Regions from separate parts of the Stenotrophomonas sp. Marseille-Q4652 genome, predicted to be linked through region 2. Evidence: riboswitches for the same ligand, from Rfam matches in the RefSeq annotation. Region 2 holds a riboswitch; the other holds the start of a gene.
What was found. A riboswitch is a leader RNA that binds a small molecule or an ion and turns the genes downstream of it on or off. The one in region 2 is predicted to bind cobalamin.

Region 1 (5,223 bases), 660 kb from region 2:
TCTTGATGCCGCGCTTCCACGCGTACATGTACATCGAGGACAGCGCGCCGATGTTCGGGCTCTCCATGAACAGGTTGAGCGAGGCCGACTGGTCGATGAAGGCGCCGCGCCCGGCGGCCATGTCGATCAGCGAGCGCATCGGCAGTTCCCAGGCGGTGCGGTAGACCTGGCGCAGCGCTTCCGGAATCTGGCCGATGCCCTGGATCGAGCCGTCGGCCAGCTTGATCGCATCGCGCATTTCCGCGGTCCACAGGCCCAGGCGCTTGAGCTCCTCGACCAGGTAACGGTTGACCTGCAGGAAGTCGCCGGACAGGGTCTCGCGCTTGAACAGGTTGGACACCTGCGGCTCGACGCATTCGTAGCAGCCGGCGATGGAGGCGATGGTCGCGGTCGGGGCGATGGCCACCAGCAGCGAATTGCGCAGGCCCTGGGCCTTGATCCGCTCGCGCAGTGCATCCCAGCGCGCGGTGTCGTCCGGTACCACGTTCCAGGCGTCGAACTGCAGCTCGCCGGTGGCGGCACGGGTGTCGGCGAAGGCCGGGTGCGGGCCGCGCTCGGCGGCCAGCTCGCACGAGGTTTCCAGCGCGTGGAAATAGATTTCCTCGGCGATCCTGGCCGACAGCGCACGCGCCTCGGTCGAATCAAAGGCCAGCCGCTGGCGGAAGAACACGTCCTGCAGGCCCATGCAGCCCAGCCCGACCGGCCGCCAGCGCAGGTTGCCGCGGCGCGCGGTTTCGATCGGATAGAAGTTCAGGTCGATCACCCGGTCGAGCTGGCGCACGGCCAGGCGCACGGTCTCGGCCAGCCTGTCGAAATCGAACTTGCCGTCGGCGTCCAGGTGGTTGCCGAGGTTGATCGAGCCCAGGTTGCACACCGCGGTTTCATCGGCCGAGGTGATCTCCAGTATCTCGGTGCACAGGTTGGACAGGTGGATGACGTTGCCCGCGCGCAGGGTCTGGTTGGAGGCGCGGTTGCACTTGTCCTTGAAGGTCATCCAGCCGTTGCCGGTCTCGGCCAGGGTGCGCATCATCCGTGCGTACAGCTTGCGCGCCGGGATGGTGCGCGCTGCCTTGCCCTGCGCCTCGGCCTGCAGGTAGGCCGCCGCGAACGCGTCGCCATACAGGTCGGTCAGTTCCGGCACCACGCGCGGATCGAACAGCGACCATTCCTGGTCGGCCTCCACGCGTTGCATGAACAGGTCCGGCACCCAGTTGGCCAGGTTGAGGTTATGGGTGCGGCGCGACTCGTCGCCGGTGTTGTCGCGCAGCTCGAGGAAGTCCTCGATGTCGGCATGCCAGGTTTCCAGGTAGACGCAGGCCGCGCCCTTGCGCTTGCCGCCCTGGTTGACCGCGGCCACCGAGGAATCCAGCGTCTTCAGCCACGGCACGATGCCGTTGGAATGGCCGTTGGTGGAGCGGATCAGCGAGCCGCGCGAGCGCACCCGGGTATAGCTCACGCCGATGCCGCCGCTGAACTTGGACAGCTGGGCGATGTCGCCGTAGCGGGCATAGATCGATTCCAGCGAGTCCTGCGGCGAATCGAGCAGGAAGCACGAGGACAGCTGCTCGTGGGTGGTGCCGGCATTGAACAGCGTCGGCGAGCTGGGCAGGTAGTCGAGGTTGCCCATGCGCCGGTACAGCGCCAGCGCCTCCGGCACGTCCTCGCTCAGCGCGCAGGCGATGCGCAGGAAGAACTGCTGCGGGGTCTCGATCACCTTGCGGCTGTGCGGGTGGCGCAGCAGGTAGCGGTCATACAGCGTGCGCAGGCCGAAGTAGTCGAAGCCCAGGTCCAGCGCCGGGTCGATGGCGTCGTTGAGCTTGCGCGCATTGGTCTGCACGAAATCCAGCAGGCGCTCGTTGATCAGCCCGACCTCATGGCCGCGGGTAACCGATTGCGAAAAGGCATGGATCTCCTGGCCGGAAACTTCCTTGGCGATGAAGCGTGCCAGCAAACGCGCGGCCAGGCGGCCGTACTCCGGCTCCTCGCCAATCAGCAGCGCGGCGGTGCGGATCGACAGTTCGTCCAGTTCGGCCGTGGTGGCACCGTCGTACAGGCCGGAGATGGTGCGGGTGGCCACGCGCATCGGATCGACCGCATGCAGACCCTCGCAGCAGCGCTGCACCGCGCGCACGATCTTGTTGAGGTCGACCAGCTCGACGGCGCCGTTGCGCTTGGTCACGCTCATGGTCGTGGCCGTTGGCGGCTGGGTGAGTGCAAAGCCGGTCTCGGCCGGTTCGATGACGGCGGTTGCGTCGGTCATGGCGGTGTCCCTCATGGCGTGTAATGCACGCAGGCCCTGCCCTCGCAGGAATCCCGGGGCCGTGCTGGGCGATGAGTGTGGACAGGCGGCGTCGCAAGGACCGCGACTGCGCCGGCAGGCGCATCCACGATGCCTTCGTCACCAGCCGTCTTCCCCTCGAAGACACCGCAGCCGGCACCGCGCGTTGTGCTTCGCGCGGCTGTCGGCAGGTCTTCGGACTCATGGGCGCGGAAGGCAGCGCCTTCCTCCTACCCGCCGCTTCCCAAGGCCGGGGTGGCCTCAGTGCTGTGTGGCGGGGTCGTTCCCAATTACCGCTGCGGGGCAGTGCCGGACTGGCCAAGAGGCGTCACCGGCTTCCCTTTCAATCCCGCGGGCAGCAAACCCGCCGGAACCGACGACCACAAGATAGTGGGCAGCTCCCTCATGGTCAACACAAAATACGGTGATGGTCCGCGAATGCTTTGTGGCACAGGGATGGCAGGCGTGAGCGCCTCGACGCCACCCGGGAGACCGCCCCAACCGCTGCGCATGCTGTGCAGGATCCCCTGCCGGCCAATGCCACGCAGCAACTGTCGGTCGACCGGTCCGTGTGGCAACCGACCACGGCCTGCGCATCGATGCGTGCGGCAGTTGCCTCTGTCCGACCGGGCGTTCGACCAGTAGCGCAGTGATCGCGCCAGGGCGGATCTTCCGTCACGCCTTGGGCTTGGGCCTGGGAGCCGGCATCGCCGCGGCGGTCTGCTGCAACAACGCCTTCAACGCATCGCCGTCGTCGAGCAGTTCATCGGCCACCGGGTAGGGCTTGGCCCCCGGATAGGGCGGGCACTTCGGCAGCTCTGCCGTCAGCGCCGCGGTGACATCACTGGCCTTGACGAACAGGCTGTTGTCACAGGCGAACGCGATCACCTTGCCATCCAGGTACACGCCGTACTCGCCAAACATCTTCCGGAAGGTCAGGGCCCCGCCCAGTCCGGCCTGCTCTGCCAGGTACTCGAGGAAATCGGAACTGGTTGCCATCACCGCACTCGCCTGCCTGGTGCCGACAGACAATCTGCCATCCCGCCGCCAGCGCGGCCAGACCCATGGCCCCGGCATACAGCCGCCTGGGCGGTTGATACACACGCCGCTGCATCTGGCCCGCATCCCCCGGGGCGCGCGGACAAGCGCAACTTCCTGCCGGAGCCAACCCGGCCAGCCAACAGCGATGCTGATGGCACGCGGATGGACGACCCTGCCATGCGACCATCGCCCTCGTGCAACCAGGTGCAGGGGCTGGACCAGCTGCCAGCCTTGCTGACGTCCCACCAGGATGACCAGCCACTGCAGGTGCGGGTCAGTGGCGATGGTGTGGCGGGTGAGCGCGAAGCAAGCGTCGGCAACAGCATCCCGGTGCGCCACCCCAGGTCAGGGATCCGGTACGGATCCTTCCAGGCAGGCGAGCAGCGCCGGCAAGGCGGTTGCCGCGGTGGCCCGCCACGCCCAGTCCACCGAAGGAGCCAGCGCGGTCGGGGCGGGATTGATCTCGACCACGCGTGCACCATGGCGCCGTGCCAGCGCTGGCAGGCCGGCGGCGGGATGCACCAGGCCGGAAGTGCCGACCACCAGCATCAGCTCGCAGTCGCTGGCTGCCTGCACCGCCGCATGCCACGCATCCGCGGGCAGCGCCTCGCCAAACCAGACCACGCCCGGCCGCACCTGGCCACCGCAGTGGCCGCACACCGGTGGTGCGAGGCGCAGCGGTGTGCTGTCCGGGGCGCACGGCGCCAATGGCGCGTCATGCGGGTGTCCGCAGTCGAAGCAGCGCAGCGCGAACAGGTTGCCGTGGACATGCGCAGCCACCGTGCTGCTGGCGCGCTCGTGCAGGTCATCCACGTTCTGCGTCACCAGCGCCACACTGCCGTGCCGCGCCGCCAGGGCGGCCAGCGCGCAATGACCGGCATTGGGCTGTGCGCGCTGGACACCGGCCATGCGCCAGCGGTACCAGCCCCACACCAGTTCGCTGTCCGCGCGCCAGGCCTCGGCGGTGGCCAGTTGCTGCGGATCGAAGCGCGACCACAGGCTGTCATCGGTGCCGCGGAAGGTCGGGATGCCACTTTCGGCCGACATCCCGGCGCCGGTCACCACGCAGACGTGGCGCGCCTGCGCCAGCCATTGCGCGACCTGTGCGGCCGTATCGGCCTGCGCACTGGAAACTGTGGTTCCGTGGTGGGGTTCACGCTGGGACATGCGGCCTCCGTTGCGGGATGGGCTGGCCCACCGCTCAGCTGCGGTGCGGCGTACCCAGGTATTCGGCGCTCTGCATCTCGATCAGGCGGCTGGCGGTGCGCTCGAACGCGCCGGCCAGGCGGGTGCCCGAATACAGCAGCGGCGGTGCGTCCTGCGCGGTGCAGACCAGGTTGACCTGGCGGTCGTACAGCTCGTCGATCAGGTTGACGAAGCGGCGCGCCGCGTCCTCGTTGAGCCGGTCGAAATGCGGGATGCCACCGACCAGCACGGTGTTGAACTCGCGCGCGATCTCGATGTAGTCCGCCGGCCCGCGCGGGCCTTCGCACAATGCAGCGAAATCGAACCAGGCAATGCTCTTGCCGCGGCCGCGTACCGGGATCTTGCGACCCTCGATCTGGATGTTGCCGCCGTGCGCCTCCTCGCCGCCGCTGAGGTCCTTCCAGCGTCCGCACATCCACCCGTCGCTGCCATCGTCCAGCGGCGCGCGGTATACCGGCGAGCGGGTCAGCGCACGCATGCGGTAGTCCTCGGTGCCCTCGGCGTACAGCTCCACGCAGTACTTCTGCAGCAGGCCGATGGCCGGCAGGAAGCTGTCGCGCTGCAGGCCGTTGAGGTAGAGGTTCTCCACCGCGGTGTTGGAGGTGGTGACCAGGGTCACGCCCTCGGCGAACAGGCGCTCGAGCAGGCGCGCCAGCAGCATTGCATCGCCGATGTCGGTGACGAAGAACTCGTCCAGC
Region 2 (5,223 bases):
GCTACACCCAGCAGTTCGCCGCTGCCGCCACCCGGGCCAACCGCCTGGCGCTGGAAACGGCCGAAAGTGCCTTTGGCGTGCAGTTGAAGACCTTCGAGAAGAACGCCACTGCCACTGCCGGATTCCTCGGCGAGGTAGTCGAAGCGGGCAATGACGGTTACAGCGAGCTGCTGCCCAAGGGCCTGCAGCTTGCCCGTGACAACCTCGAGCGCCTGGCCACGGCCAGCCAAGAGGTGCTGGGACTGGGCCTGAAGACCAGCGAGGCGCTGGGCGAATTGGTCCGCTCCCCGGCCGCGACCGGGAAAACACGCAAGGCGCGTTGACGTACCTACAACCGAATTTGCATGGGTCCCCTCCCCCCATGCAATCCAAAGGCCCGACAGATCCCTCCCTCTGCCGGGCCTTTTTTTATCCGCTCATTCGCGACCGCTGCCGGCAATGGCCAGATGCGCGGCGATGCTGGCCGGGTCGGCGCCCGGGGCGTATGGCAGCCGGCCCCAGCACGGCATCGGCAGCCGCGCCTGCAGCAGGGCGAAGTTCTCGTCGCGGCGCGCCATCTGCGGATCGACCTCGTTGGCGATCCAGCCGATGCAGCACGCGCCGGAGGCGGCAATCGCCTGCGCAGTCAGTCGCGCGTGGTTGAGGCAGCCCAGGCGCATACCGACCACCATCACCACCGGCAACTGCAGCGCGTGCACCAGGTCGGCCTGGTCCAGCGTGGCGGAGAGTGGCGCCAACCAGCCGCCAACACCTTCCACCACCACGGTGTCCGCTTCGTCGCGCAGATGCCCGAAGGCAGCCAGCAGTGGCGGCATCGAGAGCTCAACGCCGGCTTCGGCCGCGGCGATCTCCGGGGCCAGCGGCGCGGGCAGCGCGAACGGATTGAGGTCGTCGTAGGCCGGCGTCGGCTCGCTGGCCGCCTGCAGCGCCAGCGCGTCCTCGTTGCGCCAACCGGCCGGGGTGCGCTCGCAGCCACTGGCCACCGGCTTCATTCCCACCGCACGCGCGCCACGCTGGCGAAAGGCATGCAGCAGGGCACAACTGGCGAAGGTCTTGCCAATGCCAGTATCGGTACCGGTGATGTAGAGCGCGGGCAGCAGGGACATGGAGGCATGACACGGGCCGGAAGGCCGCGCAGGATCCCCTGACCCTGCCGGGACCGCAACCCATCGTCCCGCTGCCGCCCTCCCACCCAGCCGCAGCGCCGTCTAAACTCGACCGATGTTCACTGCATCCACGCTCTCCGGCAGCAAGCCGGAACAATACGCACAGCTGCTGGAGCAGGCCCGCGGCCTGCTGTACGGCGAGCACGACCGCATCGCCAACGCCGCCAACCTGTCGGCGCTGGTCTACCACTCGCTGCCCGACCTGAACTGGGTGGGCTTCTACTTCTACGACGGTAACGAGCTGGTGGTTGGTCCGTTCCAGGGCCTGCCGGCCTGCGTGCGCATCCCCCTGCACAAGGGCGTGTGCGGCGCGGCGGCAAGCACGCGGCAGACCCAGCGGGTCGAGGACGTGCACGCCTTCCCCGGCCATATCGCCTGCGACGCGGCCTCGCGTTCGGAACTGGTGGTGCCACTGGTGCGCAATGGCGAGCTGGTCGGCGTGTTCGACCTGGACAGCCCGCTGCCGGGGCGCTTCGATGCCGAGGACCAACAGGGCCTGGAAGCCATCGCCCAGGCCTGGATCGAGGCGCTGCAATGAGTACCTCGGGGCTGCGCAACATCGGCCCCAAGAGTGCGGCCTGGCTGCGCCAGGTCGGCCTGCATACCCAGCAGGACCTGATCGACACCGGCGCGGTGGTGGCCTTCGTCAAGGTCCGCCGCGCCGGCTTCAAGCCCAGCCTCAACCTGCTGTATTCGCTGGAGGCGGCCCTGCTTGGTTGCCACTGGCAGGAGCTGCCGGTGGCCAGGCGCCAGCAGCTGGTGGCCGAGTACGAGGCGATCATCGCCGTGCAGCCGCTCAAGCGTCCCGGCCCGGCCTCGGGCCCGGTGTACTCGACCGAGGTCGTTGCACCCGGCGAGGGTGACGAACCGGCGCAGGACGACACCGACCTGCTCGACTGACAGTTGCCTCCCCATTTTCCTTTGCCGCCCCACCGGCCGATGGCCTAGACTGCGCGCACTTCCAGGTGACCTGCCGCCACGGCGACGGGTTGAAACGGGAAGCCGGTGAATCCGGCAGCGGCATGACCGCTGCGGCCATTCCGGCACTGCCCCCGCAACGGTAAGCAGGACGATTCCACGCATCGGCCACTGTGCTTCGGCATGGGAAGGCGCGCGGAAGCGGTGCATCGCACCGACCTGCAAGTCCGGAGACCGGCCCGGAAGACGACTGGTTGCGATGCGGCGGGCATGGCAGCGGCAAACGCGCCGTGCCTGCACGATGCGCCTGTCGCGCTTCTTCCCTCCTGCACTGCAACCGCCCCTTGCCCAAGGCCGCGCGGGCGTGCGCGATGCCAGGAGAACCCGATGAAGCCGTTCCACCCCCTTTCCCTTGCGATGACGCTGGCCCTGCCCGGCATGGCGCTGGCCCAGCAGCCGGCCACCGAGCTGGATGAAGTCGTGGTCGCCGCCACCCGCACCGCCGTGCCCGTGCAGGACAGCGTGGTGCCGGTGCAAGTGATCGACCGCGCCGCGATCGAGCGCAGCCAGGCCACCTCGCTGATCCAGCTGCTGCAGGGTCGCGCCGGTATCGGCCTGACCAACCAGGGCGGCGCCGGCAAGCTGAGCTCGCTGTTCCTGCGCGGTACCAATTCCGCCCACACCCTGGTGCTGGTCGATGGCGTGCGCATGGGCTCGGCCAACAACGGCATGCCGACCCCGCAGGACCTGCCGCTGGAGCAGATCGAGCGGATCGAGATCGTGCGCGGCCCGCGTTCCAGCCTGTACGGCTCGGAGGCCATCGGTGGCGTGATCCAGGTGTTCACCCGCGCCGCGGCCAAGGGCCTGCAGCAGAACCTGAGCCTGGCCGCCGGCAGCAACCAGCTGCGCCAGGCCAGCGCCGGTTTCAGCCAGCGCGGTGAGCGTGGCTGGATCTCGGCACAGGGTGCCTGGCAGGCCACCGACGGCATCGACGCCTGCCGCGGCACCGCCGCCGGCTGGGGCGCCGGCTGCTATGCCGACGAGCCCGACCGCGATGGCTACCGCAATACCTCGCTCAACCTGCGCGGCGGCTACGCGCTGGCCGAGACAGTGCAGCTGGAAGCCCACCTGCTCGACGTGAGCAGCTTCAACGAATACGACGGCAGCATCTTCGGCGGCAACGAGGCCGAGAACCGGCAGCAGGTGCTGGGCGGCAAGCTGCGCTGGAATCCGCTGGATGCGCTGACCGTGACCGCGCAGGCCGGCCGTACCCGCGACGAGGCCGACAACTATTTCGCCGACGCCGGCAGCCGCGTGTTCGCCAGCCGCTTCGAGACCCGCCGCGACATCGCCTCGCTGCAGGCCGACCACCAGCTCGCCGACACGCAATTGCTGACCGCTGGCGTGGACTGGTACGAAGACCGCATTGCCAGCGACCTGGTGTTCGATCGCGCGCGCCGCGACAACCTCGGCGTCTTCGTCGAATACCAGGCCCGGTTCGGCGCGCACACCCTGCAGGCCAGCGTGCGCAATGACGACAACCAGCAGTTCGGCAACCATGCCACCGGCAGCCTCGGCTGGGGCTGGGCGCTGGGCCACGGCCTGCGCCTGACCGCCAGCGTCGGCACCGGCTTCAAGGCGCCGACCTTCAACGACCTGTACTACCCGGGCTTCAGCAATCCGGCGCTCAAGCCGGAGGAATCGCGCAGCGCCAACCTCGGTATTGCCCAGCATGGCGAGGACTGGCGCTGGGGCATCGATGCCTACGAAACCCGCATCGAGCAGCTGATCGGCTATGACGACAGCTTCAACCTGGTCAACGTCAACGAGGCGCGCATCCGCGGCGTGGAAGCCACCGGCTTCGTCACCCTGGCCGGCTGGGAGATCGAGGCGCAGGCCAGCTTCACCGATCCGCGCGACCGCACCGCCGGGTCCTTCACTCACGACAACTGGCTGATCCGCCGCGCCCGCAGCAGCGCACGGCTGGACGTGGACCGCCGCTTCGGCGCGCTGCGTGCCGGCGTCACCGTCATCGGCAACGGCCACCGATTCGACGATGCCGCCAACAGCGTGCGCCTGGCCGGTTACGGCACCGTGGACCTGCGTCTGGAGTACGCGCTCAACCCGGCGTGGACGCTGCAGGCCCGCGCCAGCAACGTGTTCGACCGCCAGTACGAAACCATCGCCTGGTACAACCAGCCCGGGCGCGAGTACCAGCTGGGCCTGCGTTACCGCCCGGCCCACTGAGCCATTGGCCGGCGCCTTCCTGGGCGCCGGCTTCCTCAGGCGGCAACGTCGCCGCCGAACAGTTCGCGCAGGTCGTCGACCAGCGCCACCGCCCCGGCCTGTTCCAGGTCCAGGTCACGCGGATAGCCGTAACGCACCAGCGCGATCGGCATGCCGGCCGCGCGCGCGGCGCCCAGGTCGGTGGCCGAATCACCGACCATCAGGCACTGCGCAGGCGCCACGTCGAAGTGCTTGCACAGGTGGAGCAGCGGTGCGGCGCTGGGCTTGCGCTCGGGTAGTGAGTCGCCCCCGATCACCACGTCGAAGCAGGTGTCGATCTGCAGGTGGTCCAGCAGCGGCGGCAGCATCGCCGACGGCTTGTTGGTGCAGATCGCCAGCGGCACGCCGCGCTCGCGCAGTGCCTGCAGCGCCGGTACCACGCCCGGATACAGCGCCGGGCTGCGCAGCAGGCACTGCCGGTAGTGGACCATGAAGCCGGGCAGCACCTCGTCCACCGCCAGCGCGCTGCCGGCATCGGCCAGCGCCGTGCGCACCAGGCTGCCGACGCCATCGCCGATCCAGCTGCGTACGCGCGCCTCGTCGACCCGCGGCAGGCCATGGTCGGCCAGGGTGCGATTGACCGCTTCGGCGATGTCCGCCGCGCTGTCCACCAGGGTGCCATCGAGGTCGAAGATCACGGCGGCTGCGTCCAACACATTCTCCAGGCACGGGGGGACGCGCATTCTAGCGACGCGCCCGGCAGCGGCCGTCACCGCTTGCATGCACGCGCGATTGATCAGTCCTGCGGCAGCGTGTCGAACAGGTTGCCCTGCACGGCCACCTGCTCCGGTTCGCGGAAGCCGGACAGGCCCACGCCGACCAAACGGTAACGGGTGTCTTCGGGCAGCTGCAC

Region 1: another riboswitch for cobalamin. It lies ahead of LG380_RS11790 (ribonucleoside-diphosphate reductase subunit alpha); the one in region 2 lies ahead of btuB (TonB-dependent vitamin B12 receptor).

What each region holds. Positions count from the first base shown of each region.
Region 1 is NZ_CAKAKE010000001.1:2,470,797-2,476,019, forward strand. It holds gene LG380_RS11790 (ribonucleoside-diphosphate reductase subunit alpha) at 1-2,260, opposite strand, end outside; cobalamin riboswitch at 2,447-2,671, opposite strand; gene LG380_RS11795 (TfoX/Sxy family protein) at 2,954-3,277, opposite strand; gene LG380_RS11800 (NAD-dependent deacylase) at 3,665-4,486, opposite strand; gene zapE (cell division protein ZapE) at 4,521-5,223, opposite strand, start outside.
Region 2 is NZ_CAKAKE010000001.1:3,135,652-3,140,874, reverse strand. It holds gene LG380_RS14890 (phasin family protein) at 1-323, shown strand, start outside; gene bioD (dethiobiotin synthase) at 417-1,106, opposite strand; gene LG380_RS14880 (GAF domain-containing protein) at 1,222-1,704, shown strand; gene LG380_RS14875 (TfoX/Sxy family protein) at 1,701-2,066, shown strand; cobalamin riboswitch at 2,113-2,342, shown strand; gene btuB (TonB-dependent vitamin B12 receptor) at 2,472-4,331, shown strand; gene gph (phosphoglycolate phosphatase) at 4,367-5,023, opposite strand; gene dinB (DNA polymerase IV) at 5,107-5,223, opposite strand, start outside.